DNA from 4 places in the Paenibacillus sp. FSL F4-0125 genome. Region 1 is predicted to be linked to each of the others. Evidence: predicted binding sites of a transcription regulator. Region 1 holds the regulator's gene; each other region holds the start of a gene.
What was found. Region 1 encodes Rex, which represses fermentation and respiration genes when NADH is low (regulators of the CRP and FNR family bind a similar motif). Its sites were predicted from a motif close to TTGTGAAATATTTCACAA; they were not measured.
Positions count from the first base shown of each region.

Region 2: the regulator Rex is predicted to act here: its motif matches at 4,367-4,384, upstream of NST74_RS11600 (DUF1641 domain-containing protein).
Region 3: the regulator Rex is predicted to act here: its motif matches at 3,058-3,075, upstream of nirB (nitrite reductase large subunit NirB).
Region 4: the regulator Rex is predicted to act here: its motif matches at 4,262-4,279, upstream of pflB (formate C-acetyltransferase).

Region 1 covers NZ_JBBOZJ010000001.1:4,494,500-4,501,955, reverse strand. Annotated here, with positions in the region: gene panD (aspartate 1-decarboxylase) at 1-161, shown strand, start outside; gene NST74_RS20005 (hypothetical protein) at 273-914, shown strand; gene dinG (ATP-dependent DNA helicase DinG) at 1,051-3,912, shown strand; gene NST74_RS19995 (redox-sensing transcriptional repressor Rex) at 4,046-4,696, shown strand; gene NST74_RS19990 (amidohydrolase) at 4,686-5,987, shown strand; gene NST74_RS19985 (cell wall elongation regulator TseB-like domain-containing protein) at 6,154-6,672, shown strand; gene NST74_RS19980 (hypothetical protein) at 7,085-7,456, shown strand, end outside.
Region 2 covers NZ_JBBOZJ010000001.1:2,701,416-2,708,871, reverse strand. Annotated here, with positions in the region: gene map (type I methionyl aminopeptidase) at 1-561, opposite strand, end outside; gene NST74_RS11615 (hypothetical protein) at 594-1,586, opposite strand; gene NST74_RS11610 (SGNH/GDSL hydrolase family protein) at 1,780-2,415, opposite strand; gene NST74_RS11605 (NAD(P)/FAD-dependent oxidoreductase) at 2,574-3,752, opposite strand; gene NST74_RS11600 (DUF1641 domain-containing protein) at 3,792-4,235, opposite strand; gene NST74_RS11595 (DUF2785 domain-containing protein) at 4,443-5,288, opposite strand; gene NST74_RS11590 (nitroreductase family protein) at 5,548-6,165, shown strand; gene NST74_RS11585 (hypothetical protein) at 6,268-6,894, opposite strand; gene NST74_RS11580 (EFR1 family ferrodoxin) at 6,895-7,456, opposite strand, start outside.
Region 3 covers NZ_JBBOZJ010000001.1:4,772,372-4,779,827, forward strand. Annotated here, with positions in the region: gene NST74_RS21295 (formate/nitrite transporter family protein) at 1-120, opposite strand, end outside; gene nirD (nitrite reductase small subunit NirD) at 173-493, opposite strand; gene nirB (nitrite reductase large subunit NirB) at 528-2,951, opposite strand; gene NST74_RS21310 (hypothetical protein) at 3,168-3,878, opposite strand; gene ric (iron-sulfur cluster repair di-iron protein) at 4,320-5,069, opposite strand; gene NST74_RS21320 (hypothetical protein) at 5,270-6,001, opposite strand; gene NST74_RS21325 (winged helix-turn-helix transcriptional regulator) at 6,252-6,569, opposite strand; gene NST74_RS21330 (hypothetical protein) at 6,694-7,017, opposite strand; gene NST74_RS21335 (Gfo/Idh/MocA family protein) at 7,043-7,456, opposite strand, start outside.
Region 4 covers NZ_JBBOZJ010000001.1:4,751,538-4,758,993, reverse strand. Annotated here, with positions in the region: gene NST74_RS21245 (ABC transporter substrate-binding protein) at 1-1,088, shown strand, start outside; gene adhE (bifunctional acetaldehyde-CoA/alcohol dehydrogenase) at 1,495-4,116, shown strand; gene pflB (formate C-acetyltransferase) at 4,368-6,629, shown strand; gene pflA (pyruvate formate-lyase-activating protein) at 6,847-7,456, shown strand, end outside.

The DNA of each region.
Region 1 (7,456 bases):
CTGCCCGTCTTGTTCAACCAGGAGACACAGTAATTATAATTTCATATGCGATGTTGTCTTCGGAAGAACTGGAGTCGCATAAGCCAACAGTGGTATTCGTGGATGAGAACAACAGACCCGTGAAGCTGGCTGATCATGAACTGCATGCTACAATCGCTTAAATAATGGACTTACGCCATGTAATGAATGGCAGGGATGAAAGACCCCGTTCTCGCAGAAAATGAAGTCAGGCAAGCTGAACTGATTTCATCTTCAGTAAAGGGGGATAGCCCATGTTTCAACATTTGTTTGCTGAAATGAACAAGGTGCTTCAGGAGATCGTTACAGACTACCCTACAGCGGAGGGTGCCCGCCGGAATGAGCTTTTATGCAATTATAATATGCTGCACCGACTAAGCGATAAAGTAATGGATGAATGGCTGGCCTTTGCAGAGAAGCTAAGTCACTTTCGTGAAAGTGTAGATTTTACGACTGTGGTTGAAGAGGACATGCCAGAGCAGGAAGCACCCGAGCTCTGCATGGATACTTTTGTTAGAGGCCAGGGGTATTATAAGCTGCTGATGTATGGAAAATGTATTGAGCAGTTTAAGGAAGTTATTGCCCAATATCCGGATAGTTTGGCTGCTCGCTTATATTTAGCCATCTCTTACCTTCAGGAAGGGGATGGAGAAGCGGCGTGGAGTCATTTGAACCATATGCTCGGTTTGATACGGGAAACCAAGCTGAAAGCAATGGTTTATAACGCTTTAGGGTGCATCCGGGCTTCACAGGAACGCTTCAATGAAGCGCAGGAGCTGTTTGGCCTCTCGTTGCAGCTTGACCCTGCACTTCCTGAACCGACGGTTAATTTGGAGGTTTGCCGCCGCCGTGGAGGAAAGCTTCATTTCGGAAATCAGCTTGTTTCATTATTGTAAATTATTACGTTTACGGTTTATTATTCCGCATTTTCATTCAAGCGATGCATCCCCTGAACCAGTGGTGTGCATCGCCTTTTTTCGCAACTTCTGTTATGCTGATTAAGAGTCTCAATTGAAAGGGAATAGAATTATAATGAAATTTGCCGTGCTTGATTTTGAAACAACGGGAACCCAATCCGTGGGTGAAATTATCCAGGTTGGCCTTGCAATTATAGAAGAAGACCGGTCCATCTCCCGGGTATATGGTTCCTACGTCAAGCCCGGAACGCCGATACCTCCTTTTATAACTGGTCTAACGGGGATTACCGATGATGATGTAAAAGATGCGCCTGAGCTGGATGCGATGATGATGGAGCTTGTTCCACTCTTGGATGATGTTGTGCTTGTAGGGCATAATGTCGCATTTGATTTCCATTTTTTACAAAATGCATTAGACAGATGTGGGTATTTACCATTTCAAGGGCGGATTTTAGATACGATTGACTTTCTAAAAATCTGCTTTCCTTCCCTGACATCCTATCAACTAGGGTCAGTTAGTGCACATTTTGGAGTGACACATGATCGTCCGCATCAGGCAGATAGTGATGCACTGGCGACAGCTCTTGTGCTGTTGAAATGTCTGGAGGAGCTGTACAGTTTACCGTTACTCACCATCCAGCGACTATGTGAGCTGTTTACCGAAGAGGATAGTGATTTAGGTTGGTATTTTGATGGTCTGCTGCGTGAGCGGGAAGCGGAGACGCTTCAACCCGAAGGTGATCTGACTTTCTATCGTCAATTAGCGCTTGCAGTAGGGGATTGGAATGAACTAGCTCCACCTCGTGACGAGCATGCTGAGAATCCGCTACAGAATTTATCATTTAAAGATTATATGGATGAAGTAACGAAACGGCTTAAAGACACTTTGCCACAGTATGAAAGCCGAGAAGCTCAGGATATTATGATCAATGAGGTGATAACGGCACTTGCCGAAGACAAACATCTATTGATCGAAGCAGGGACAGGAACCGGCAAATCGCTTGGTTATTTGTTGCCTGCCATATACCAAAGTGTTCGCACTAATGAAAAAGTTATGGTCAGCACTCATACCATTAATCTGCAGGATCAATTGCGTGAGCGTGATATTCCTTTGTTAACGCAGGTAGTTCCGTTTCCATTTAAAGCTGCGATTTTTAAAGGCAGAGGGCATTATTTGTGTCTTCGTAAGTTTGAACATAAAATTAATAAAAAAGACTTTATAAGTCCAAGGGAAGATGCACTTACTGCGGCTCAGATGATCGTTTGGCTGACACAAAGTGAATCAGGAGATGACGAAGAGCTCAATTTAAGCGGTCGTGGCGGAGATTTCTGGGAGACGGTAGCAAGCGATACCGATTCTTGTCTCGGTCGCTCCTGTCCTTGGTTCCGCAAGTGTTATTACCATCGGGCAAAACATGAAGCGGGTATTGCTGACGTGGTTATTACGAACCACTCTAAGCTTTTCGCAGATGTTAAGGCTGGGCACCAGCTACTCCCGGCTTATGAACATCTTGTTATTGATGAGGCCCACCATCTGGAGGATGTGGCTGGCAAGCATTTAGGTATGCATATGAAGCATTTCACGGTGGCTCACACGCTGTCCCGATTATACAAGGATAATCGTAACGGCCAACTCCCAACGCTTCGTCAAATGCTTCAGTCATCAGGCAGTGAGGAAGCTTCTGAATGGAGCGGAGTTATCGATAGAATCTATCCAGATCTGCTTACTGTAAAAGAAACCTGGGATCTACTTAGTGACAAGCTATTCAGCCTCTTGCCGGAACGTAGCGATGCAGCAGCGGGAGAAGCTGGACAGCTAGTCATGCGGTTACTTCCTACCCGTAAACCGAAGGATTGGGATGAATTGGTTGCTTTAGAGAATACTATGAATCTGACATTAAGCGAAATTATCCGTAAGGGTGATAAAATGCTTAATGAGATGCGTGATCAAGAAGGTCAATCTTCTTCAGATAGTCTAGTAACCGATATTAGCGGCTTATTCAAGGATTTAGCTTCTATACGTGAGCAAGTACGGTTTTTTATGGGATTAAACGACGAGAATGTAGTATATTGGCTGGAGGCGAATGGAAATTATCGCAGCAAATCGCTACAGCTATATGCCGTCCCTGTTGATGTTAGTACCCAGCTTAAAGAGCTGTTCTTCGACAAAAAGAAAAGTATTGTGTTAACCTCGGCGACGCTTTCTGTCGATAAATCGTTCCAGTTTATGATTGATAATCTCGGACTCAATGAAGCTGCGGAAGAGGGGCGTCTAATGACATCTCTCCTTCCTTCTCCCTTTAAGTATCGGGAGCAGGCACTATTAGTAATTCCACGGGATTTCCCTAGTGTGAAAGGCAGTGTGGGTGATGCCCGATTTGTCGATACGCTCGTACAGTCACTAGCAGAAGCGGCAATTACGACACGCGGACGGATGCTTGTTCTGTTTACTTCTTACAAGATGCTGCGCCAAGTTTACGATCCTCTGAAAGAGGCTCTAGCCTCACAAGAAATTACGGTGCTAGGTCAAGGCGTGGAAGGTGGAAGCCGCAGTAAGCTGATTCGACGTTTTCAGGACAGTGCTGCTTCAGTTCTACTTGGAACTAGCAGCTTCTGGGAGGGAGTAGATATTCCGGGTGAGGCATTGACATGCCTGGCCATCGTGAGGCTTCCATTTCAACCGCCTAATCACCCTCTAGCGGAAGCGAAGTCTGAGTTATTACAAGCCCAGAAGAAGAATCCGTTTATGAAATTGTCGGTGCCTCAGGCAGTTATCCGCTTCAAGCAAGGATTTGGAAGACTGGTACGGACAGCGCAGGATCGGGGTATTGTTATAGTGTATGACACTAGGGTTATCGAATCTCATTATGGGAAGTATTTCCTTTATTCGTTGCCTGGCCCGAAAATGGAACATATGTTGACGGATCAAATGGTTCCTCGTATAGCAGAGTGGTTGGAAGACGGAGGCGTTTCTTAAGAAGGACATCTTCTGTTTAATTAATCACTCCACAATGAAGGGCGGTATAAGAGAATACCGCTCTTCATTGAGACGAGGTACAGAAATTTTAATAGGATTTAAACAGATTAGTACTTAAATTAGGAGGTAAATTATGAAATCGGATAAAATATCAGAAGCCGTTGTTCGAAGACTTCCTGTGTACTTACGTTTCTTGAATGATCTCCAGAAACGTGAAATATTAACCGTTTCCTCGCAAGAATTAGGACAAAAACTTGATCTCAATCCCGCTCAAATCCGTAAAGATTTAGCGTATTTTGGAGACTTCGGCAGAAAAGGTATTGGGTATGACGTAACTTATCTTATTGAGAAAATCCGTCATATTTTAAAGCTGGACCAACAGCTGAATGTGGCTTTAGTAGGTGCCGGTAACCTTGGACATGCATTATCTAATTATAATGCTTATCTGAAAGATACTATGAAGATTACCGCTATATTTGACTCTTATGCACCTAAGGTAGGGCGGAAAATCAACTCTCTTACGGTTCAACCCATGGAGGAGCTAGGTCAGACAGTTCGTGAGCAAGGCATTCGAATTGGGATTATTACAGTACCTGACTCAGAAGCGCAGAATGTAGCAGATATTCTTATTGAATCTGGTATTGAGGCGATTTTGAATTTTGCACCAGTGATTCTAAAAACACCACCGAATATCCGGGTTCATGCAGCCGATTTTACAACGGATTTGCAAAGCCTTGCTTATTATTTGAAAGACGGAAAGGAAGAAAGCGGAAATGAAGAGTAGTAAAACGATTATCAAAGGCGGGCGTTTTCTTATTCCGGGAACGGATGAGCCTGTTCTTAGTGGATATATGACTATTGAAGATGATTTGATCACTTACATAGGAAAAGAAGAGCCTTTGATGGAAGAAGGTGTGCAAGTTGTTGATGGCAGTCGTCTGTTGTTTATGCCTGGTCTGGTAAACACACACGGCCATGCCGCAATGTCATTGCTTCGTGGTTATGGAGATGATTTAGCGCTTCAAGTGTGGCTTCAGGAAAAAATGTGGCCGATGGAAGAGAAATTCACCGGAGAAGATGTGTACTGGGGAACCTCCTTGTCTGTTCTGGAAATGCTGAAAGGTGGCACTACAACCTTCCTGGATATGTATGATCATATGGATCGAGTAGCTGAGGTGGTCGAATTGTCAGGTATCCGTTCCGTATTGATGAGAGGCGTAATCGGCCTTTGTCCAGAGGAAGTACAGAATCACAAGCTTGCGGAAGCGATTTCTTTTGCACGTAACTGGCATGGAAAGGCTGACGGTAGAATTACAACGATGATCTCGCCACACGCCCCATATACCTGCCCGCCGGATTTCTTTGTTAAGTTTGTACAGGCGGCACATGATTTGGATTTACCGATGCATACCCATATGTCCGAAACGAAACGCGAAGTGGAGCAGAATGTAGTGGATTACGGACTGCGGCCTGTAGCGCATTTAGAGAAGCTTGGAATGTTCACACGTCCGTCTATTGTTGCTCATGGCGTTCATTTGAATGATGAAGAGATCGAGATTCTGGCTCGTCATAATGTAGGTGTATCTCATAACCCGGGAAGTAATCTAAAACTGGCTAGTGGAGTTGCTCGTGTTACAGATCTTCTAAAGGCCGGTGTGAAGGTGTCGCTGGGTACAGATGGCGCGGCAAGTAATAATAACTTGGATATGTTTGAAGAGATGCGTCTTGCAGCACTTATCCATAAAGGTGTAAGTGGTGATCCTACGGCTGTACCGGCTCCGGAAGCTCTGAGTATGGCTACAGAGTATGGCGCGAAGTCTATCTTTTTAAATGATGTGGGCAGGCTCGCTGTAGGCATGAAAGCTGACTTTATCGCGATTGATATAGACCAGCCGCATTTACTACCGCACACAGATTTGCTGTCTCATGCTGTATACTCTGCCAGTGCCAAGGATGTTGAGCATGTATGGGTGAATGGTAAACAGGTTGTAAAACATGGACAATGTCTAACGTTAGATGAGGAAGCTATCCGTCGTAAGGCGCAAGAATCCTTTGAGGGGCTGCTCAAGCGCTAGTCTAAGATCATAAATTAACTGAAAGGCTGTGACTTTCTGCGTTTGCAAAAGTTACGGCCTTTTCTGTAAATATAAGAATTTATATGAATGAATATGAAACTTTGGATAAACACACGGGTGTGTTATATAATCAAAAAAGATATATTACTAGAAAGGGAGCTGTACCTTGAAGAAAAGGAAAAAATGGATCCTCCTGGGGTCAGTTCTGATTCTGCTCCTTCTGTTTGGACTTATCCAGTTCTATGCCTATATTATGAAAGATCAATGGAACGAGCGAGATATTGCTAAGGATATCGCCAAAACCAGCGCTGGTCTGACAGAGGTAACTAAAGCACAGAAATCCGTGTGGGATGAAAATGCAGTGTACTGGGTCTTAACAGGGAAGAATCAATCCGGGACCGAGTTGATGGTATGGGTACGCTTTACTGTAGACGGGAAGTTTGCAGAAGGCAACGACGCAGTATATGCTGAGGAACTGAGTAAAGGGACCTCTGAAGCGAAAATACGCAGCATAATTAAAGCTGATCTTCCGGACGTTAGTATCGAGCGGTTGTTGCCGGGGGTATATAACGGAGAGTACGCATGGCAGCTTTTTTATAAACAAAGCGGTCGGTATTATTATCAATTTTATCGGTTCTCAGATGGAGCTCGAATGGGTGAAGGATATAGTTTACCCAGCCGCTAAAATAAACAAGAGTACTATACTAGAAACAAGCGGACCATTTATGGTTCGCTTGTTTTCGTTAATTTGATGGATTATTTTGATATACTTGTAATGTACTATTTGTGATATACTAAATAGGCAGTTTTTATATATTCTTTTTAAAAAACACATGTGAAAATGAGCCTGTTAATGACAAGTAACGGCCCTTTTTTAGTTGAAATAAATCAATATATTTATTGAATTGGAAAAAAATAAAAAATAAAATTTTAAATATCTTCACACTTTTTTTCATTATCGTATATACACTTGTGATATACTACTGTTTGTAAATAGAACAGTAGTAAGAGAATGTTAGGCTCTGATGAGCGCTTAACAGCTTTGATTTATTGATCATTCTGTTTACATTTTGTCATCTTTGAGAGGAGGACGTTTCTTGAAATTACGTCTTGTACCTGTACTGATAACGTCTCTACTGTCGGCTACTCTATTGTTCGGAGGATTCTTTTTATATCGTCAGTTTGCTTTACAGGAACCGCTCCAAAAGATTGTATCCGGTTATGAGGGAGTAAATAATTCACATATTAGTATTAACCGCGATGAGGTCACTTTGAAACTTGATTTGCAGCCGGGCACGAATTTACGTGATCTGGTATCGTATGTATCCAAAGAAGGAAAGTCAGTGATTGAAGGACGTAAACTTAAACTCGATGTGGATCAAAATTCAAATGAATTATTAGATGATTACTGGGATAAAGCGTTGTTCTCTGTAGCTGAAGCCATGGAGAGCCGTAAATATACTCTTATA
Region 2 (7,456 bases), 1.8 Mb from region 1:
TCTAGGATTATAGAAAGGTAAGATTTCAAATGGCTTCTCATGCAGTGATTTGCCAATCCCGTGGCTGCACAGATTACGAACCACTCTATAGCCGCGTTTCCGAGCTTCGAGCTCCATCATTCTGCCAATCTCATTGACCTTCATCCCAGCTCTCAGATGATTGATTACGCTCATCATAGTTTCCTCAGTACTCCGGCACAGACGTAAAATATCCTCATTGTAGGGTGGCAATTGAAAAGAAACCCCCGCGTCCCCATAATAACCATTCAACTCAGCAGATACATCAATATTGATCAAATCACCGGCATTAATCACTCTAGGACCAGGAATCCCATGAGCAACCTCTTCATTTACACTGATGCAGGTGCTGCCTGGAAAATTATACGTTTTCATCGGGGCTGAGGATGCTCCGAATTCCGCTAGAATGCCAGCTCCAATCTTATCAAGCTCTGCTGTAGTCATGCCGGGAGTAACTTTCTTTTTCATCTCGGCGATGGTATGTCCTACCACTTTTCCTATGGCTTTTAGTCCTTCTAAATCTTGTATGGTATCACTCGTCATCTATCACACATTCCTCTCACTTCTGGTATGAATCACTTATCTACCTTCTGAAATGCACTTCCATTCCACTGAAAAATATCTTCGAGCTGTTTACCCGCTGCATTATCGTAATAACTTCTCTTGAAGCTATGGTCATCCACTTTATCAAGCTTTATCGAATACCCCTTAGGACTGCTGATAAATAAATCAGAACCGGATTGGATTGGTAGTTCCTCTATAACGTTATTTTTTCTAAGCGTAAACAACTTGTAGAAGTAACCGTTACTAGACCCGTACTGCCCCAAAGTAAAATCAGGATCGCCGTCGCCATTATAGTCCTCAAACTGAATTTGAAAAAAATCATTAAATATTATGGGATCCTCAAAATGTTCACTGAGCGGAAAACTATTCAAAGTTCTCCCTTGATCGTCTATAAGCGCAAGCCCAAATCGGCCGCTCCAATTTCTTCCCATCAACGGACCTGATGTTGTCCAATCCTCACTGTAGGTTCCATCTAAAAGCTGCAGATTCAAAAATTCGGCTCTAGCAGTTACCGGAGAGAGGTCATTATGTGATATCGTTACTGGCCCTGTAACCTTAACAGAAGACTCCAGCGACTCCGTCTGTTCTATGTTCGCCTGATCTACTGTCCCAAAAATGAGTTTCCTTAATTGGTCCGAATTCTTCACCGGAATAGAGTAGCCCTGACCACCATTCTCAGCTGTAGTAAATACCCCTTTATAGCCGAGTTCATCACCTATTGCTATGTAATAATCCTTCGAGTAGCCATCACCATAAACAAGTTCCATTTTAAATTCAGGAGCCCAATCCAGCTCCCCCGATAATTTATTACTCTTGTTCATAGCCTCCGCAAGCGTCTTAATCAGAGTAGAGTCCTTCAGCATAAGGGTCTCGGAATGTTCTGAATGGTCAGCTTGATTCTGATCACTTGATATTACAGGGGTTAATGATACTCCGGTGATCCACCTAGCATTGATGAAGCCCACATCATTCTTACATCCGCTTAACAGCGTAACTACTAACAAAGATACAACACACAATAAACGCCGAATACGAACCGCCTCCAATAAAAGAAACATAACCCAATTATAACAGTGTCAATAAATATAACGAAACGACTTTCCTAGCAGTTATAAAAAAAGACTATAACCTGCTCCTTTAATGAGTGGTTCTAGTCTTATAGAATCAAGTGAATTATTTAGAAATACGATCAGACCCTTAAGCTTTATCGGTTGCTCCTACCGTCTTAAGCCAAGCATCTGCAATAAGGGCATGGCCTGCAGGTGATGGATGTACTCCATCCGGAGCCCAATAAGCAGGTTCTGCTTTCACAGATGCCGCAGCAAACAGACCATCCAGTGGAACAAGCAATGCACCATATTCACGCGCCAGTTCCCGTACAATGTGAATTTTCGGGTCCAGATCCTGGCGCCAAGTTTTACGATCTTCAGGAACAGGCAACACGAATGGCTCTATTAAGACTAATTTAGCAGCGAGCGAATGCTGCGTGCGTTCGATCAGGTCACGATACGCAGCTTCAAATTGTTCAGGCGTTGTTTCCTGACCAGAATCAAAGCGGCGCCAAGTGTCGTTAATACCAATATATATGGACACCCAAGTCGGCTTTAGATTCAGGCAATCCTTATCCCAGCGTTCCTGCAAATCCACAGCACGGTTGCCGCTAATTCCGCGATTATAGAATGTAAGGTTCTTCTCAGGATATAAATGCCCCAGACGAGCGGCGATCATCAATGCATAACCTACACCAAGCGATGAAGCATCTTCATAATTACGACCCCAATCCGTTATGCTGTCGCCTTGAAACAGAATGACATCGTTTTGCCGGAATAACATCACGTAATCCTCCTCTATTTCCCTTTGTTAATATTAGCCAATCTATTATAGCAAAAACGAATACTGCGTACTAGGATAACGTTTACAATTCATGGTAGAAACCACTAGAGATCAACAAAAAAACCTGCTCAATTCAGAGCAGGTTTTCCAATCATAAATTAATAAGCTAAGCTAAACAATCCTTTAATGTGGGACAAGTAACGAATATTACTGGCTTCCTTCATCAAGGTTGCTGGTAATCCTTTTAGAGGAGTAGAGCTTGCACCAACGATGGCCACACCGTCTTTACGGCCTAAGCTCGCAAGGGTACCAGAGTTGATCGGACTAAAGGATTCAAAAGATTTGTCCTTCAAGTACGCATAAAGATTGTACCCGATCAATTCACCCATTTGCCAAGCGATTTGTGCAGTAGGTGGATATGGACGACCATCCTCAGCAAAGACAACGGCGCTGTCCCCAGCAACGAATACGTCTTTGTGTGAGGTGGATTGCAGGAATTCATTTACCGTTGCACGACCACGGTTCACTTCAAGACCGGACTCACCAATCAGTGGATTTCCTTGCACGCCGCCCGTCCATACAAATGTGTTAGCAACAATTTTTTGACCGTCTTTCAAGTCAATTACATTATCTGCTACATTCGTAACAGGTAGACCTGTCAAGAATTGTACACCACGTTTTTCTAAGCTTGCCACTGCGCGTTCGATCAGTGCATCTGGCAATACCGGAAGAATCTTAGGACCTGCTTCAACCAGCATCAGTTTAATTTCTTTAGGATCCACACCATATTTCTTAGTGAGTGTTGGCAACACATCAGCAATTTCACCAACCAGTTCAACACCTGTTAAGCCGCCGCCGCCGATTAGAATGCTTGCATCCGCTGGATTTTTAGACTTTGCATATTCACGGATACGTTCATCAATGTGACGATGAATTCTGTTAGCATCCGCTGCAGATTTCAAGACCATGCTGTATTGCTCAAGACCTGGAATGCCAAAATAAGCGGTTGTGCTTCCAAGACCCACAACCAAAGCATCGTAGGATAATGTCACACCATCAGATAGTGTAATTTGTTTGTTTTCAACAGAAAAAGAATTAACCTTTGCAATTTTCAGGTCGATATCTTTACCTGCAAAAAGCTTAGCTAGTGGCATAGCAACAGCACCTTCTGCAACACTACCCGCTGCAAGACGATGCAATTCTGTAATAATTTGATGAGTAGGATATTGATTAACGACTGTAATTTTAGCTTCGTCTTTCTTTAGGTACTTGCGTACAGTTAAGGCGCTTAGTAAACCACCATAACCTGCTCCTAGAATGACAATATGTTTAGACATGATGTTTCCTCCGTCCTTACGAATGAGATATAAAAAATATTATTTCTGCTGACTGCGTTCGCCGGCAACTTGAAGATAAGCATTTACAAAACGGAAAAGCTTCTGTGCTTGTGGATCTTTCATCATCTTCATTAGACCAAATACACCGATCACATCGCTACTTTCATTCGCACGATCTTGCGCTTCGATCACTGTAGCTGCCATATTCTTCGCAGAATGCACCACAGGTTCAGCAAGCTCTTTAATTGCACTTACCGTATCACTTTTCAAGACTTCATCCGCAGCGACAGTTTGAACAAAGTCATATGACTTTGTGAGCACGCCGACAAGCTCTGTTAATTTTGGCAACTGTTCCACTAAGACAGTTAACGATTCCTGAACTTCAGGCTTCAATAGCTGCTCAAGAACATTCATTTGTTCTTGAGTAACAGCTAATTTTGGTGATTCTTGTTCAGGGGTTGTTTGAGTGATTGTTTCTGACATATCCGAATCTCCTCTGCAAATAAGCTTTGCTGCTTAATAGTAATAAAAAATAATAACTTTTAACGCCATATTTCTATTATAGCACTTATCAAGTTATAAATGTCACAAAGTTTTTGAATTTTTCTAAAGTTTTGTGATTTTTATTACATTAAAATCGATTGATTAAAATTTCCAATATTATTTATATACGCTTAGGTGATTAAATACTTATTGTGTAAATTCATTTAATTTCATCTCCGCCTTCAATAAAGCGTTCACCATATCCTGATTTTGCATTGTTGGAAGCAACCTAAAGTAAAGAGAACGAAGGAAATTCTTTGTATTCACACGAGCAACATACTTGTTGCGACTTCTTGGCCACCCTCCACATTGCTCCAAGCTGCTGACCCAGTCGACAATTGACAGCTGTGGAAGTAAATGATGATCTATGATTGTAGCTACAATCGTAGCCATCCGTTCATCTTCTTCATCGTTAAATATGTACTGATGATCGTTGTAAAGCATTCTTTGGATGATTGCCAGAACCTCTTCCCTGATTGCAGCATCACTCTCCGAGCACAGTACCAGTTCATCCAAGGCATCTGCACCATGCGCTGCAGCATGCGCCCAGCCTTCTTCTTGCATAAATCCTCGTAAATCCTGTTCTTCCTCATAATATCTAATCAGAGCTTCCTTCACATTTGTAAACTCAGCGCTATCTAAAAAAGCCTTTTCCCTATGCCGCTGAAGAATAAGTGCAACGACCAGCACAGAAAACGTTCTTGTGAACACAGCCTGATCCTCTTTGCTGCCAATGTGATAGAACAAATGCTGCTCGTCAAGGAGAATCAAGAGAAGTTCACGAAGCTCTACATCACTAAACCATTTTTTCTCGTTCATCCATTTGTAGAAGGTGGAATAGATCAAATCATCTCGCAGCTCTGGCTGTGGATCTCCTATGTACTCAAGCATCAGCTTCACATAATCCCTTAGTTGCTCTCCACTTCTAAGCTTATAATCGTTCTCTTCAATTCTTTGCAGGTCTATGATCAACTGCTCTCTAGTATCGTTCAACATTCCCACCCTTTCATTAATAAAAGCATTTTTCATATCCTAATATCCTAATTTACATCCTAATATTTTACAACATAGTATTTATTCTTCATACACTCCAAGTACTTAGAAGGCTTAAGCTACATGAAGTGAGAATTTAATCATTGACGAAAATATTTAACTGTGATATTTTGAGTTAGTAACAAATAGTTAGTTTATTTATAAATGTCACTTGTTTATAATTAAAAAGCAAATACATACACATATGGAGGAATAACTCATGAGCACTTTTACAGATTTGATTGAATCCCGTAGGTCTGCGATGAATTTTGTTGAAGGGGTGAAGATCCCTCAGAATGAACTAGAGGAAATGTTCTCTTACGCCAGATTGGCACCATCGGCTTATAATCTTCAACATACAAACTATAAAGTCGTTTCTGATGAGAATTTAAAAGAAGAGATTCGTAAGGCGGCTTACGGTCAATATAAAATACACTCTTCCTCAGCGGTAATTGTGGTACTCGGAGATAAGAATGCTTATCTGAAGGCTCCAGAAATTTACGGAGGACTCAAAGCTTTAGGGGCGATGAGCCAAGAGGATTATGATGCAGAGATAGAAACGATTAACAATGCTTATTCAGGAAATGATGCTTTTCAAAGAGATGAAGCTATACGGAATGCTTCTCTGTCTGCCATGCACTTCATGCTGATTGCCAAAGATAAAGGCTGGGATACCTGCCCGATGATCGGCTTTGATCCGGAGGCCATTCAATCCACTTTAAATCTTCCCGATCATATGGTACCTGTTATGCTGATCACTATCGGCAAAGACAAGAAACATAAAATCAGACCACGCGGCTATCGTAAACCGGTCAATGAATTCGTTGAATTTATCTGAGCATTATAGAAGCATAACAATATTATGACAAAAGCGTTCCATCCGAGGTTTGAATAACGGATGGAGCGCTTTTTAATGAGGCTGTGGATCTGAAACCTTTCTTCACTGCTTAGCATACTGAAGAATTGCAATCGCTGCTCGTTCCCGTCGTTCGACATCCTTACTGACTAGAGCTTTCTTCAAAATACCGAGCGCAATAGAGAGTGTCTCTTCATCCACAAGCACTTGATGATTCACCGCTTGCTCTGAAGCATAAGAACCTTTAATCCACAGATCCACACGAGCGCTAGGCATTGGCCCCTTATACTGCTCAGCTAATCCACTATCGCTAAGAAACTCTTTCACTTCTGCGTTTAAGTCGATTATCGGAAGACTATTCAGCCAAGTTACACCTCTTCGATGGCATGTGCCATTGTCTGGCGTATCATATAATTCGTTGTAAAAATAATCGCCAAGATCACCTAGATGTACCCAGTCTCCATCACACACCAGCACATAATCGCCATCCTGCATTGTATTTACGAACAGGTGAATGGCTTGCAAATGTTCTGTAAGCTCCAGCTCACTGTATTGATAAGTACGAAGCAACCGTTCACGCAGCTCCTCTATACTGATGTTCTCCAAATCCCCTATTCCCGGGTAGCCGATACTCACATAATTATCCTCCAAAAATGCAGCCATCAGCTCTATCCCCAGCGGTTTCGATCCTATCTTAAACAGATTCATCATTCAATCCTCCAAGTATTTAATAAAATGCTTGTAATAACCCTTGGACTTTGGAGTTATAAACCGTCCATCATTCTCAGAATCCTTCATTAGATTATGAAGTTTTGAACCTCCAGTATAGGGATCTACAACGCTGGCCTTAAGCCGTGTCGCTTGGATCGCCTTCTGAGGACAAGAATAAACACAACGCATACATAATAAGCAATTTTGACCGAATATAATCCCATCTGCGCTATTGCTAATATTAGAAGTTGGACAGCTTCTAACGCATTTCAAACATCGTGTGCAAGAGTCTGTTGTTCGCAATCCTTTGGCGAAGTATTTCCCCCCTTGATGTTCCTCACAATAATATACTGTTCTCAGAACTCTCTCTAACACAGGATGAATCCGCAGGTTCCGTGGAATCCGATTCATGATTTCCTCTGCAAATAACTTCACCTTACGCTGAGCGACCTGATATAACTGCTTATTCAATCTATCATCATATTTTATATAAAAATTGCATGGCATCGCCAAAATGGAATTGTGGAAAGGTGTAAATCCCTTCTTACGTAAATAACGAAGT
Region 3 (7,456 bases), 280 kb from region 1:
AATGCCTACATATGCCCCGGCCAAGAGGGCTGCGAGAAAATATCTTGGTAAACTTTCATTCATTTGGTCTCGCTTGCTGACTGCCGCCTCGACAATGTTCTCCACACTTTGTGTAAACATAATACTCCACCCCACCGTTTTCTATTTAATCCTTTACTACAACCTTCGGTGTCTACAAGCTCACTGTCACAATGTCTCCACTAAGGGAGACAGGATAAGTCACAACACTACCTTGATCCGGTGCTTGTACTTCACCCGTGCGGAGATCTATTTTCCAATCATACAGTGGATCATAAAGAAAGTGGCCCGAAACGATCCCTTCAGCAAGCGGACCCCCTTTGGGATGAGGGCTCCGATTCTCCAGCGCATAGATCGCTCCGTCAGAGGTACGAAATACAGCCAGCTCCACATTTTCAGCCACAACTACCCGGCCGATCTGTAACAGGAAATCCTTTACATTTCCTATCGTATATGTCTGTGTTGCCATTTTCATTGTTTTTCTCCCTTCTGTTTGTGTAATCTATCCGTTAAAGTCTTGTTTCTTCAAAAAGTGCAGCACGTGTGCTGTTATCATTCAGTATTTTTTTCCAAGGATCTGTGACCTGAGTTAAGGCAAAATCAATCCGCGCTGCAAGCTCTTTACGATTCTCTTCATTATTGAGAATGACCAATTGAATTTGTTCTAGCCCCATACGCTCAACCCACTCGGAGGTTCTCTCCAGATAATTTCCGGTTTCACGGTAGTATTGCATCACAGCCGAGCACACTTCAATTAACTCCTCATCGGTCTTCACCTTGCAGAAGGCGTCCGCTATTCGCGGTTTAATACCGCCGTTGCCACCGATAAACACTTCCCAGCCGCCATCATTACCGACGATACCGATATCCTTCGTGCAGGATTCTGCACAGTTACGAGGACAACCGTTAACAGCCATTTTAAACTTCGCCGGAAAATCAAGACGCTCATACTTACGCTCCATAAGAGCGCCCATTCCCATCGAATCTTGTGTGCCAAAACGGCAGAACTGCGAGCCCACACAAGTCTTAACCGTTCGAAGAGATTTGGCATAACCGTAACCTGAAGGCATATCCAGCTCTTCCCAAACCTTAGGTAAATCCTCTTTTTTCACACCGATCAGATCCAGGCGTTGCCCGCCAGTCACCTTCACAACTTTCACATCATATTTAAGCGAGACATCGGCGATCTTCTTCAGATCCTCTGGTGTTGTTACCCCGCCGTACATGCGTGGTATTACAGTGTAGGTTCCATCCTTTTGAATATTGGCACCCATTCTTTCATTTACAAATCGGGATTCTTTCTCATCTTGATGAGTATCAGGGTTGATCATCCCTAGATAATAGTTAATCGCCGGACGACACTTGGAGCAGCCTTCCTCTTGTTTCCAACCGAGTACATTCATGACCTCTTTTGTTGTTTTAAGACCTTTAGCTGTGATTTCAGCAACAATCTCATCACGGCTAAGCGTTGTACAGCCACAAATACCTTGCTTGGCAGCTTGCTGGAAACTGTCACCCAAGACAAATTGCAGGATTTGTTCTACTACGGGTTTGCAACCCCCACAAGAGCGAGTAGCGCCAGTGCAAGCTTTAATCTCATCCACAGTAGTAAAACCATGTTCGGTGACGGCATCTACGATCGCTTTTTTAGTTACACCGTTACAACCGCAGACAATTTCTTCGTCCGCCATCATCTCTACGGAAGCACCCTTCTTAGCTCCCCCACCGCAGCATCCCGTTCCCATGACCTCTGTATAAATTTCATCGGTCATTACCGCGCCTTGTTTTACTAACTTTTGCAGATTCGCGGACTCCGTCACATCACCGAACAAGACCGCACCGACAATTACATTATTTTTGAGCAAAATTTTCTTATAGGTTCTCTTCCATTCATCTTTGCTTGAGATCACCGTGTGTTCAGGAGAATCCAAAAACTCACCTGCAGAAAATACATCCACCCCAGATATTTTAAGCTTCGTGGAAACAATGGAACCTTCATAAGGCTTCGTTTCACTACCACATAAATGTTTAGCTAGAACCATGCCTTGCTCAAATAGCGGGGCCACCAGTCCGTAACACACTCCACGATGCTCGGCACATTCGCCGATGGAATATACGTTCTGCATGGAGGTTTGCAGATAATCATCCACTACGATCCCACGATTTACGGAGATTCCGCTTTCTTTTGCCAACGTTACATTCGGTTTAATTCCGACGGCCATTACCACAAAATCTGCAGCAAGCGTACTGTCATCACTGAACCGCAATCCACTTACTCTCTGTTCCCCGGTCAATTCTACCGTTTGTTTGCCCATAGCAAATTTCACACCTTGACGCTCTAGCTCAGCTTGCAGCATCGAGGAGGCATTCCGATCAAGCTGGCGCTCCATCAGGTCTTCCATTAAATGAACTACAGTAACGTCCATACCTAGGTTCACAAGACCTTTTGCTGCTTCCAGCCCAAGCAATCCCCCGCCGATTACAGCCGCTTTACTATATTGTTTGGCCGCTGCCAGCATCGCATCACAGTCGGAAATATCTCGAAACCCAACCACGCCCTCTTTATCACTGCCAGGCACAGGTAAAATAAAAGAATTCGAGCCTGTCGCAATAATTACTTTGTCGTATGGCACTGACAACCCGTTATCTGCAACAACTTGTTTGGACTCTTCATCAATTCGTGTCACTGTAGTACCCGTGTGCAGGGTAATATTATTGTCTTCATACCAATTCCAGTCGTTTAGGATGATATCATTAAGGGTTTTGCTACCTTCAAGAACATAAGACAACATGATCCGATTGTAATTGGGATGAGGTTCACTTCCAAAGACCGTGATGTCATAAGCTCCACCCAGCTTCAAAATCTGCTCTATCGTACCTATGCCCGCCATACCGTTGCCTACTAACACTAAATTTTCTCTCTTCGCTGTCATGGTTAGGTGCCTCCTCAAGCTTATGAGTACATGCTCAATTTCTCTTCTACATATTGGAATTATACGGTTCAAATTCAAGTCGTCATTGTGATTGCGGTCACTTTAATTGTGAATGTTTTCACACTTTAGTTCGCTAATGATTGTTAGTATTTTCAAACATAAAAAGCCAGACCAACGATTCTGAAGAACCGTTAATCTGGCTTTGATGTACTATTTTTAGCGTAAAGTTAATAGAATCTCTAAGACATCATGAGGCATAAGCTTCATATCCATCCCATTATCGAGCAGTAGCTTTCCGTTCACCTTCAGCTTCCAGACTTCATTACTTAGCGGGGTATAATCATTAACAGAAAGCACGCTTCTACTACCATCATCCATCTGCACCATACCGCAGCTCTTTAGCAATTCTCTTACAGTTAAATCCTCTTTAAATAACATAATATATGAATGCTGCAAATCTACTTCTACACTTCCGCCGTTCAAAGTCAGCATTACAGTTTGAAGTGGTTCTTGATGGTCCTTAGATTTCGCTGTGAAGACTAGCTGTGAATCATATCCTACAACATTATTCCAATCCGCTTTCCCAATGATTTGACCGTCCATCTGAAGCTCCCAAACCATTCCCGACTCTAGTGAAAAATCCTTTACCGAAAGAATACTTGAGTTATCCTCAGCAAATGTGGCAATATTACTACCTTTCAGTAACTCCATTATTGATATTCCATTTCTGTAGCTCCCACTGAGTGACCTGTCCGATGGTTTGGTAAGCAGTTCTTGATCACCAATCTTAATCGATATCATCGGCCCCTCAGATCCTGCTGCACCATTATTATCATTACTATTAGCATCAGTCTGAGTGGAGCATCCATTTATTATGAATACGATGATTAAGCCTAGCATCAACTTCCACAAATTTCGCGTGGGCATCCTGGCACCGCCTTATCCCGCCTAATGACCCTATAGCGTCTCAGGCTTGTAAAGTTATGTATACTATCTATTTAAGAATAACTTAAACAAGCCTTGTTCTCAAATAAGTAAAAATTCTAGATTCCCTAGAATAGAGTTCTTCTCGAAAATCATATAAACATAGAATTCCTCTATATAGATTATTTTTCTACGCAATACATAATTTTTACATCCCTAGAACAAAAACCGCACACTTGCAGGCTTCCCTTCTTTTGCTCATTCGGCGACATTTCGTTCTCCGCGTTTAAGCATCCTTCCACAACTGGCCAACCTGCCTTCAATTAATCTTAACCATTTTTTTCAGGATCATTTCATCTACCTTTTTCAACGGAGGTATCCTCATTGCTTTGCATTGTATAATTTTCCAATAAAAAAAAGCCCCCTAAGGAGCTCTATTCGTCTTCACTGGTATCTAGGGAACAATATATTATTCTCCAGATGTACATGTTCAAAAGTCATACTCTCCAGCTCTTCCAGCCGAGCATATGTCAATCGATAGGTCGTACAAGCATGCGCCGGTGGAGTGAAATCATCTGTACCACTACGTATTTTTCTCAAAATATCGCCCGCACCATCATGCTCATTCTCCAGCTCAGACAATGACTCGCGGAGTGCTGTCAAGCCTTCTTCAGTAGGATTAGCATCGTATGTCAACAGCTTAGGAAACTCATCATCTTCTTCTTTAGCCGTATGCGTAAGCAGTTCTTCCTTTAGTGTGTTGAACAAGTCATATAACTCAGCCAGATGAGGAGAATCGCCACCATGCACTCGATACACCTTAGTTACATTTTGGCTAATGAGGGGTAGCTCTTCACGGAGATAACGGTGATGTTTGTTTATGATATGGTCAATTAACTCTTCAGAAGGTGCAGTATTCCAAGCGATTTCCTCTCCGGGTACTGGATACTCTTCGAACAGCTTGTTAAGATCACTGATGATTAGCTCTTGATCCAGACCACGTTCAGCCGCTGCTTCAGCAAGAGGTTTAGCTCCACCGCAACAGAAATCAATCCGTTTTGCCTTGAAATAATCTGCCGCTTTAGGGAACTGCAATACAATATCTCTAACTAGTGCATCTGGGGTAAACCCAGCTTGTACCGATTGTGCTTGCTTCGAATCCGAAATGCTATCATTAAGTTGTTTAGTTTCCATTATAGCTCCTCCTTGGGTTATGGGATTAGGTTTTGAATAAATCTTATCCACTTCTTCACCTTAACCCTGAAAGGAACTTTGACTTGTGATTGTACGCACGGAAATTGTATCTTATTTTTGAACGAAATTGGAGATTAATGCAATGCAAAATAAACGCAAAAAAAGCACCTTTACCTACAAAGGTGCTTTATCAACTCTCTTTATTGCACATAAGCCTGCATATACGTCCGCTGTCCCTTTGAATCCTTCAAATAAGGTCCCAATCCGGCAAAACGCGAGTGATCCATATAGACACCGGTCATCCATCTGCCTTCCGTCAAGCCGCCATTCCACTTAAGGACAAGATCAGGCGCGGAAATCCATTCCTGAAAGACTCGTATATTCTGATCTTTGTATTCTTTACATGGCTTAGACCGCTCAATAAGGTGAAACTCATTAAGATACGTTGGAACGAAATAAGAGGATATCGTATGCAAATCATCATCGTCAAAAAAGGGCTCATCGCCTAAAAAGGGCTTGAATAATACGGTGTTCTCGTACATGGACCAAATTACTGCTTGCAGCACCATGCTCTGGCGAATGCCGTTATGAAACTTATATTGTCGCTCATGATTCACCGCATTTTCCTCTTCGAGAGGTTCCGTCGACTCCAGACAGTGCCGTTCACAGCCAATACATTTCCAGCCGGTCGGACTCTGAATCCATTTTTGAAAAATAGTTCCGCTATCATTGTTCCCTTTGTAGAGTGAAGAGATAATGCTGTAAGGCACGCCAATCCACGCATCCCATAAGGAATCAGGAAGATGGCTATGCAGCATGAACAACGTCTTGTCATAGATGAGCTGTACTTTAATAGAAGCATTCTCTAGCTCAGCAACATCCTTTTTTCCATACGTTATTTCCCGGGAAAACAGGGTCGTCTTCGTCTTCATCTCCCTCGCCTCCTAATAGTTTTGCTATGCCTGTACTCCAGCTGAGCAGTTTTGAGCAAAAACCAATACGCGAGCGCTTCCATTCAAGGATCATACAATGTTTTTCTATTATATTACAATTATTTTTAAACTGTGCAAGTTTTTTTCAAGCATAAAGGATTGGAACAAAACTGTCACTGTCTAATATTTAGAAATTGAAAAGCCCTTTTTCCACCATTTCGGAAAAAGGGCCACAACATTACTGTGAATTTTAGTCTACCCAGCTCTCAGCCCAAGACTGAATTTGCTGCATAACAGGCTGCAATGCACGGCCTTTATCTGTTAATTCATACTCAATACGTACGGGTGTCTCTGGGTATACATGCCTAACCAGGATACCCTCACCTTCCAAATCCTTCATCCGCTCGGACAGCATCTTATCGCTCATTGAAGGAATGAGGCCGGAGATATCTTTAAACCGCTTCGGTCCACTCATCAATGTCTGAATAATAAGTCCATTCCAACGTTTGCCTAAGAAAGAGAAGGCTGTTTCAAATCTGGGACACATCGCAAATTGATGTTCTTCCATTGTTCTCACCTCTCACTAGCGAAACTTACTATTAGTTAGTATATATAATATTAACACATTTTAACCTTGATGAACATCGTTTACCAAAAAAAGTTCATCTGACTCTATTATTATATCCCCAATGTCAATCCCCCACAGGTCCGTTAGATCCCCGTTGGGCAATCGCTTCGGTTACGATTTGTGCCAAGTCGTCATTTCCAAATAACGAAAGCACACCCAGGACTGTATCATCAGAAATGTCCCCTGCTTCCTCCGCAGAAACCGTGAGGGAAAGCGCATGACGCAAAGCTTCATTCCCTTCTTGCTGCGGATAGGCCTGCAAATAAAGCGCATGCGGATCGAGGCCTTGATTGACGCACCACTGAGCAAAGACAAGGATCATCATCTCTTCTTCGCGCTTATAGCTTTCGATGATCTGTTCCTCCACTAATTTACGGTTATCCTCCATATATTCTTCTCCTTTCTCGAAGACCTCATTCAGCAAGCTGTGCCGCCAGCATATGACTAGGCAGTACCGCTGAAGCAGCAATGCTGCATTGCTCCGGTGTATTTATATTGCTAAGAAAATCGTTCACCACTCCACTAAAACCTCTTCTATCCAGCACAGTATCCCAGCTTCCAAAGCTTTGAATTTGCGGCTTGGCATCCTTTTTATAAAGAACAGCCTTGTCCAGATCCACCACTTCCACTGATCTGCCATATCCATGTAGCTCAAGCTTCTCCACATCCACGCCAGCTTCACGAACCATACTGTACATTCCTACTGCGCCATGTTTCCAGCTGAGCATTCCAGATGCCTGTAGAAGACGACCTGCTTCATTAGAGTTAAGATGATTTCGAAGCCGTTCATAATGATCTCCACACAACCACAACAGCAAATCAAGCAT
Region 4 (7,456 bases), 260 kb from region 1:
CCTACGCTACAGAAGCTAAATTCCTGGTGGAAAAGGGCTGGGTTGCTGACATTACGGATCTTTGGAACAAATACGAATTTAAGGATCAAATTAACCCAGTACTGCAAAATCAGTTCATCATTGATGGTAAAGTTTTCGGAGTAACTCAAAAAGGTTATGTAACAACGACTATGATCAACAAAAAAATGCTGGATGAAAAAGGCGTTGCGGTCCCGCCAATGGATTGGACTTGGGATGATATGCTGAATACGGCTAAAGGCGTAGCTGATGTCAAAAAAGGTATTTCCGGTATTGCTCCAATGGGTAAAGGTAACGAAGCAGGCTGGAACTGGACCAACTTCCTGTTCGAAGCTGGCGGTGAAATTCAAAAGGTTGAAGGCGGCAAGGTTGTCGCTACCTTTAATTCCGATGCTGGTGTTAAAGCACTGGATTTCTACAAAAAACTTAGATGGGAAGCTAACGCGATTCCTCAGGACTGGGCACTTGGCTGGGGCGATGCTGTTGGCGCATTCCAACAAAGTCGTACAGCTATGGTAATGGCTGGGTCCGATGGCGTAATCGAGCAAGCACTGAATCAAGGTGGACTGAAACCTGAGGATGTGCTCACATATCCAATGCCTGCTATGGAGAAAGGCGGCAAGCATACGGGGGTACTTGGTGGTGATTACCTCGTAATTAATCCGAATGCAACACCAGATGAGCAAGAAATGGCATTCCGTTATATCACATTTGATTACTTCTCTGATAAAGGTTTGGAAGCACTGGATGCAGTTCTTCAACAACGTACAGCTGATGGTAAATACTTTATCCCGCCGCTCTTAGATTACTACTCAGCAGATTCTGAGTTTGGTAAGAAGACCAAAGCGGTTTATGACAAGTACACCAACGTATACCAATATAGCCCTGACATTATGGGACTTTTGGATGGTAAACCTGAAGCTCAATACAACACACAGGACTATTACGCAACCATGTCCAATGTTATTCAAGAGCTGTTCTCCAAAAAAGGAACGGATTCTAAGAGCCAGCTAGAAGCAGCAGCTAAAACAGTGCAAGAGAAATTCTTTGATACGATAAAAGCGGAATAGGTAAATTTTAAAAAAATCGGTCCCATTGGGGCCGTTTTTTTTGTTGTTATAATTTATAAATTTATAAATCTACAGAGCTAAAGATGATCAACTGACAAACTATTAAGGCATAGGAAAATCGTAAATTTCTGTGATGAAGGGAATGCTTTAACAGAGTACTGTATTCAAGTATTTGGAAAGAAATGGACCCAATAATTTGCTTATTAAAGTATAATTCTAAGATTTGAAGATAATTTTAACATAAAATATGGAAAAAAATCTATAATATGATCGAATGAAAGCGCTTTGAAAACAAATCAAAAAAACTTTATACTTTGTGAAAGATTTCACTATACAAGGTGGAAATCCTGTGATAAGATAAATGTGTAGAGAAAAACAACTAAAAATTGACAGGAGGACGAGGGAGATGGCAGTTAAGAACGAAGTCGCCGCCCAAGTTAAACAAGTTACCGCTGAAGAGTATATTCAGAATTTAGTGGATAAAGCGAAAAAAGCGCATGAGGCATTCATGGCGCTAGACCAAGAGCAAGTTGACACAATCGTTCATGCAATGGCGTTGGCTGGACTCGACAAACATATGTACCTCGCAAAATTAGCCGTAGAAGAAACTGGACGCGGCGTATATGAAGACAAAATTACGAAGAACATCTTCTCAACAGAATATATCTGGCACGGAATTAAATACGATAAAACAGTAGGCGTTATTGAAGACAATGCTTATGAAAGTTTCCAAAAAATTGCTGAGCCCGTCGGAATTGTAATGGGTATCACACCGGTAACCAACCCTACATCCACCACGATGTTTAAAGCGTTGATTTCGATTAAGACACGGAACCCTATTATATTCGGTTTCCACCCATCTGCGCAAGAGTGTAGTGCTGCAGCTGCTAAAATTCTTCATGATGCTGCCGTAAAAGCAGGCGCTCCTGAGAACTGTATCCAATGGATTGAAATGCCAACAATGGACAAGACAAACGCATTGATGAACAACCCAGACGTTGCTCTTATCTTGGCAACTGGTGGTTCTGCAATGGTAAAAGCAGCTTACAGCTGTGGTAAACCAGCTCTTGGCGTAGGCCCTGGTAACGTACCTGCTTTCATTGAAAAGAGCGCGGATATTGATCAAGCCGTAACGGACATCATTCTTTCTAAAACATTTGATAATGGTATGATCTGTGCTTCCGAGCAAGCTGTTATTATCGAAGAACCAATTTTCGATCAAGTGAAGAAAAAAATGATCGCAAATGGTTGCTACTTTGTTAATAAAGAAGAAGCTGCCAAACTGACTAGTGGAGCAATGAACGTAGATAAATGTGCGGTTAACCCAGCAATCGTAGGTCAATCCGCAGTGAAAATTGCTGAAATGTGTGGCATTCAAGTCCCTGCCGGCACAAAGATTCTGGTAGCAGAACTTGAAGGTGTAGGTACTAAATATCCACTATCCGCTGAAAAATTAAGCCCAGTTCTTGCTTGCTACAAGGTTAAAAATGCAGATCAAGGGATCGAACGTGCAGCTCAAGTTGTTGAATTTGGCGGCATGGGCCACAGCTCGGCTATCCACTCCAACAATGAAGAAGTAATCATGAAGTTCTCTAACCGTCTGCAAACAGGACGTATTCTAGTTAACTCGCCTTCCACACATGGTGCGATCGGCGATATTTATAACACTAATATCCCTTCGTTGACTCTGGGCTGCGGATCTTATGGTCGTAACTCCGTGTCGCAAAACGTTACAGCAATCAATTTGATCAACGTGAAAAGGGTGAATCGTCGTACCGTGAATATGCAATGGTTTAAAGTACCTGACAAGATCTATTTCGAAAAGGGCGCTACTCAGTACCTGACCAAAATGCCTGATATCACACGTGTCGCAATTATCACTGACCCAATGATGGTTAAGCTTGGATATGTTGAAAGAGTTGAACATTACCTGCGTCAACGCCAAACTCCTGTAGCTATCGAAGTGTTCTCGGAAGTTGAACCAGATCCATCGACAACTACAGTTGAAAAAGGTACTGCAATGATGAACAGATTCCAACCGGACTGCATCATCGCACTTGGCGGCGGTTCCCCAATGGATGCTGCAAAAGGAATGTGGTTATTCTATGAACATCCAGACGCAGACTTTAACGGTCTAAAACAAAAATTCATGGACATCCGTAAACGGGTATACAAATTCCCTAAACTTGGTAACAAAGCTAAGTTTGTAGCGATTCCAACTACTTCGGGTACGGGTTCGGAAGTAACATCTTTCGCAGTTATTACCGATAAAACAACTGAACAACACACTAAATATCCATTGGCTGACTATGAGTTAACACCAGACGTAGCTATCATTGATCCAGAGTTCGTATACAGCTTGCCAAAAACTGCAGTTGCAGATACAGGTATGGACGTATTGACACATGCTATCGAAGCTTATGTATCTGTTATGGCGAGTGACTACACTGATGGTCTAGCTATTAAAGCCATCCAACTGGTATTCCAATACCTTGAAAAATCGGCACTGGAAGGCGACAGAGTAGCTCGTGAGAAAATGCATAATGCATCAACACTTGCAGGTATGGCCTTTGCCAATGCATTCTTGGGAATTAACCACAGCTTGGCGCATAAATGGGGCGGACAGTACCACACCGCTCATGGTCGTACTAACGCGATCCTTATGCCACACGTTATCCGTTACAATGCTAAAAAACCTACGAAGTTCGCTTCGTTCCCTAAATATTCGCATTTCGTAGCTGATGAGCGTTACGCTGAAATTGCCCGTATTTTGGGATTGCCAGCTCGCACAACTGAAGAAGGTGTAACTAGCCTAATCAATGCTATTCGCGAGATGAATAAAAAATTGGGTATCGAGGAATCGTTCCAACAACTGGGCTTTGATCCTAAGGACTTCGAATCCCGTGTAGATTACTTGGCTGACCGTGCGTTTGAAGATCAATGTACAACTGCCAATCCTAAGCTGCCGTTGGTATCTGAACTTGCTGATGTATACCGTAATGCATTCTACGGAAGATTTGATAATTAATAATTGGTTAAATAGAGAATAGGATAGTTGTGGACTTAGATAAAGGTGACAAATATCACTCGAAAGGTGATATTTGTCACAGTGTTTTTATAGAAAATAAACTAGAATGTTTATATAAACAACGGTCCCACATATGAAATGTTGATTGTGAAATTTGGAACAACCACATCTTTGGGGATCACGAGACACGGGATCAACCTTCAAGCCCGCGATCTCTACAAATATAATAAATATAGATGGAGGGATTTAGCATGTCGGTGATTGAAAAAGAAGTAAATGAAGTGAAATCCGGTTGGAGAAATTTCACAAAAGGTAAATGGTCCAAGAAAGTTGACGTTAACAATTTTATCGCAAGTAACATTAAGCCTTATGAAGGAAACGAAGAGTTCCTCGTAGGACCTACTAGTAACACAACTGAACTATGGAAAATTATTTCCCAACTGAGCAAAGAAGAAAGAGAAAGAGGCGGCGTATGGGATGTTTCCCTGGATACTGTCTCCACAATCACTTCACATGCTCCTGGATACATTGATAAGGACAAGGAACAAATTGTAGGCGTGCAGACTGACGCTCCTTTCAAACGTTCCATCCAGCCATTCGGCGGGATCAAGATGATGGTCGATGCTACGAAAGCTTATGGCTTCGAGCTTCCACAAAACATCGTTGATATGTTTACGAACATTCGCAAAACGCATAACCAAGGCGTATTTGATGCATATACACCAGACATGAGAGCAGTGCGTAAATCCGGCGTTATCACAGGTCTTCCTGATGCTTACGGCCGCGGACGCATCATCGGTGACTACCGCCGTATCGCTCTATACGGTATTGATTTCCTGATTAAAGACAAAAAACAACAACAAGCTGAGCTTGAAGTTGATTCCATGACTGAAGAGGTAATTCGTCTTCGTGAAGAGCTGTCCGAGCAAATTCGTGCACTGGGCGAATTGAAAGAAATGGCAGCCGCTCACGGTATGGATATTTCCAAACCAGCGACCAATTTCAAGGAAGCTACTCAATGGGTATACTTCGGATATCTGGCAGCAGTTAAAGAGCAAAATGGTGCGGCGATGTCCCTGGGACGTGTATCTTCCTTCCTAGACATCTATGCAGAACGCGATATTGCTGAAGGTACTTTGACTGAAGAGCAAGTCCAAGAAATCGTCGATCATTTCGTAATGAAACTGCGTATCGTGAAATTCTTGCGTACACCTGACTATAACGATCTGTTCTCCGGCGACCCTACATGGGTAACTGAATCCATCGGTGGTATGGCTGAAGACGGAACAACTCGTGTTACCAAGAACAGCTTCCGTTTCCTGAACACCCTGTACAACTTGGGTCCAGCACCGGAACCAAACTTGACAGTTCTTTGGTCCGAAAGATTGCCTGAAGCCTTCAAAAAATATTGTGCTAAGGTTTCCATCGAAACTAGTGCAATTCAGTATGAAAATGACGATCTAATGCGTCCATACTGGGGTGAAGATTATGCGATTGCTTGCTGCGTATCTCCAATGCGCATCGGTAAACAAATGCAGTTCTTCGGCGCTCGTGCCAACCTAGCAAAAGCTTTGCTGTACGCTATTAATGGTGGTAAAGACGAGAAATCCGGAGCACAAGTTGGACCGGAATTCCCAGCGATTACTTCTGAATATCTGGATTATGACGAAGTAATGAAACGCTTCAAACCGATGATGGAGTGGTTGGCTAAGACTTATGTTAACACTTTGAACATCATTCACTATATGCATGACAAGTATTCTTACGAACGTATTGAAATGGCACTGCATGACCGCGACATTCTGCGTACGATGGCTTGCGGTATCGCTGGTCTATCCGTTGCAGCTGACTCACTGAGCGCTATTAAATACGCGAAGGTTAAACCAATTCGTAACGAACAAGGTATTGCAATTGACTTTGAAACTGAAGGTGAATTCCCTTGCTACGGTAACAATGATGATGCTGTAGACAGCATCGCAGTAGAATTGGTTGAAGCTTTCATGTCTATGATCCGTAAGCACAAAACATATCGTGATGCTGTACCGACTCAATCGGTACTGACCATTACTTCAAATGTAGTGTACGGTAAGAAGACAGGTACTACACCTGACGGACGTAAGAAAGGCGAACCTTTCGCACCAGGTGCTAACCCAATGCACGGACGCGACAAGAAAGGTGCTCTGGCTTCCCTTAATTCTGTAGCCAAACTGCCTTACTCCGATGCACAAGATGGTATCTCTAACACATTCTCTATCGTACCTAAAGCACTGGGTAAAGACGAAGAATCCCGTAAGTCTAACCTGGTACACATGATGGATGGATACTTCCATAACAGCGCTCAACATTTGAATGTTAACGTGTTTAACCGTGAACAGCTGATGGACGCTATGGAACACCCAGAGAACTATCCACAATTGACTATCCGCGTATCCGGATATGCAGTTAACTTCATCAAGCTGACTCGTGAACAACAATTGGATGTAATCAACCGTACGTTCCATGGTTCGATGTAATTCGTTCCTATTCATAAAGATCTTTGAATGAAGTGCTACATTGAAATAATTGCAAGGAAGATGCCGCCCTTGTCTCAAGGGCGGTAATATCTTGTTTGAGAATTGTTAAAATTTTAAATATCACAGCCGCGATTAAGGAAAATGACAGTCTCAAGGACAGGGAGCTTCTTTGTGAAAGAGGGACTGTTAGTCTGTCGTGGCGAAAGGATGATATCCTATGATTAAAGGTCGCATACACTCTTTGGAAACCTTTGGAACCGTTGACGGACCTGGTATTCGATTTGTCTTATTTATGCAAGGATGCTTGCTGAAATGTCAGTATTGTCATAACCCTGATACTTGGGCTTTAGATGAAGGTAAAGAAATGACTTTAGAAGAAGTGCTTGCGGAGATCGAGCCATATATAAACTACTATCGTTCATCCGGTGGTGGATTGACAGTATCCGGTGGAGAACCAACTTTGCAGGCACAATTTGTAAAGCAGTTATTTACAGAAGTTAAAAAGCGTTGGAATCTGCATACTACATTAGATAGTAATGGTTACAACGAAGGTGACAAGATTAATGACTTATTGGATGTTACCGACTTGGTTATGCTAGATCTCAAACATATAGATGAGGAAGCGCATATCAAGTTGACTGGTAAATCTAATGATCGTACTTTGAAGCTTGCACGCTGGCTATCAGATCATAATCGTAAGATGTGGATTAGACATGTATATGTTCCAGGCATTCATGATCGTGAAGAGGATCTTATTAACTTGGGCCGTTACATTGGAACCTTAAATGGTGTTGAGAAATTTGAGATCTTACCTTATCATCAAATGG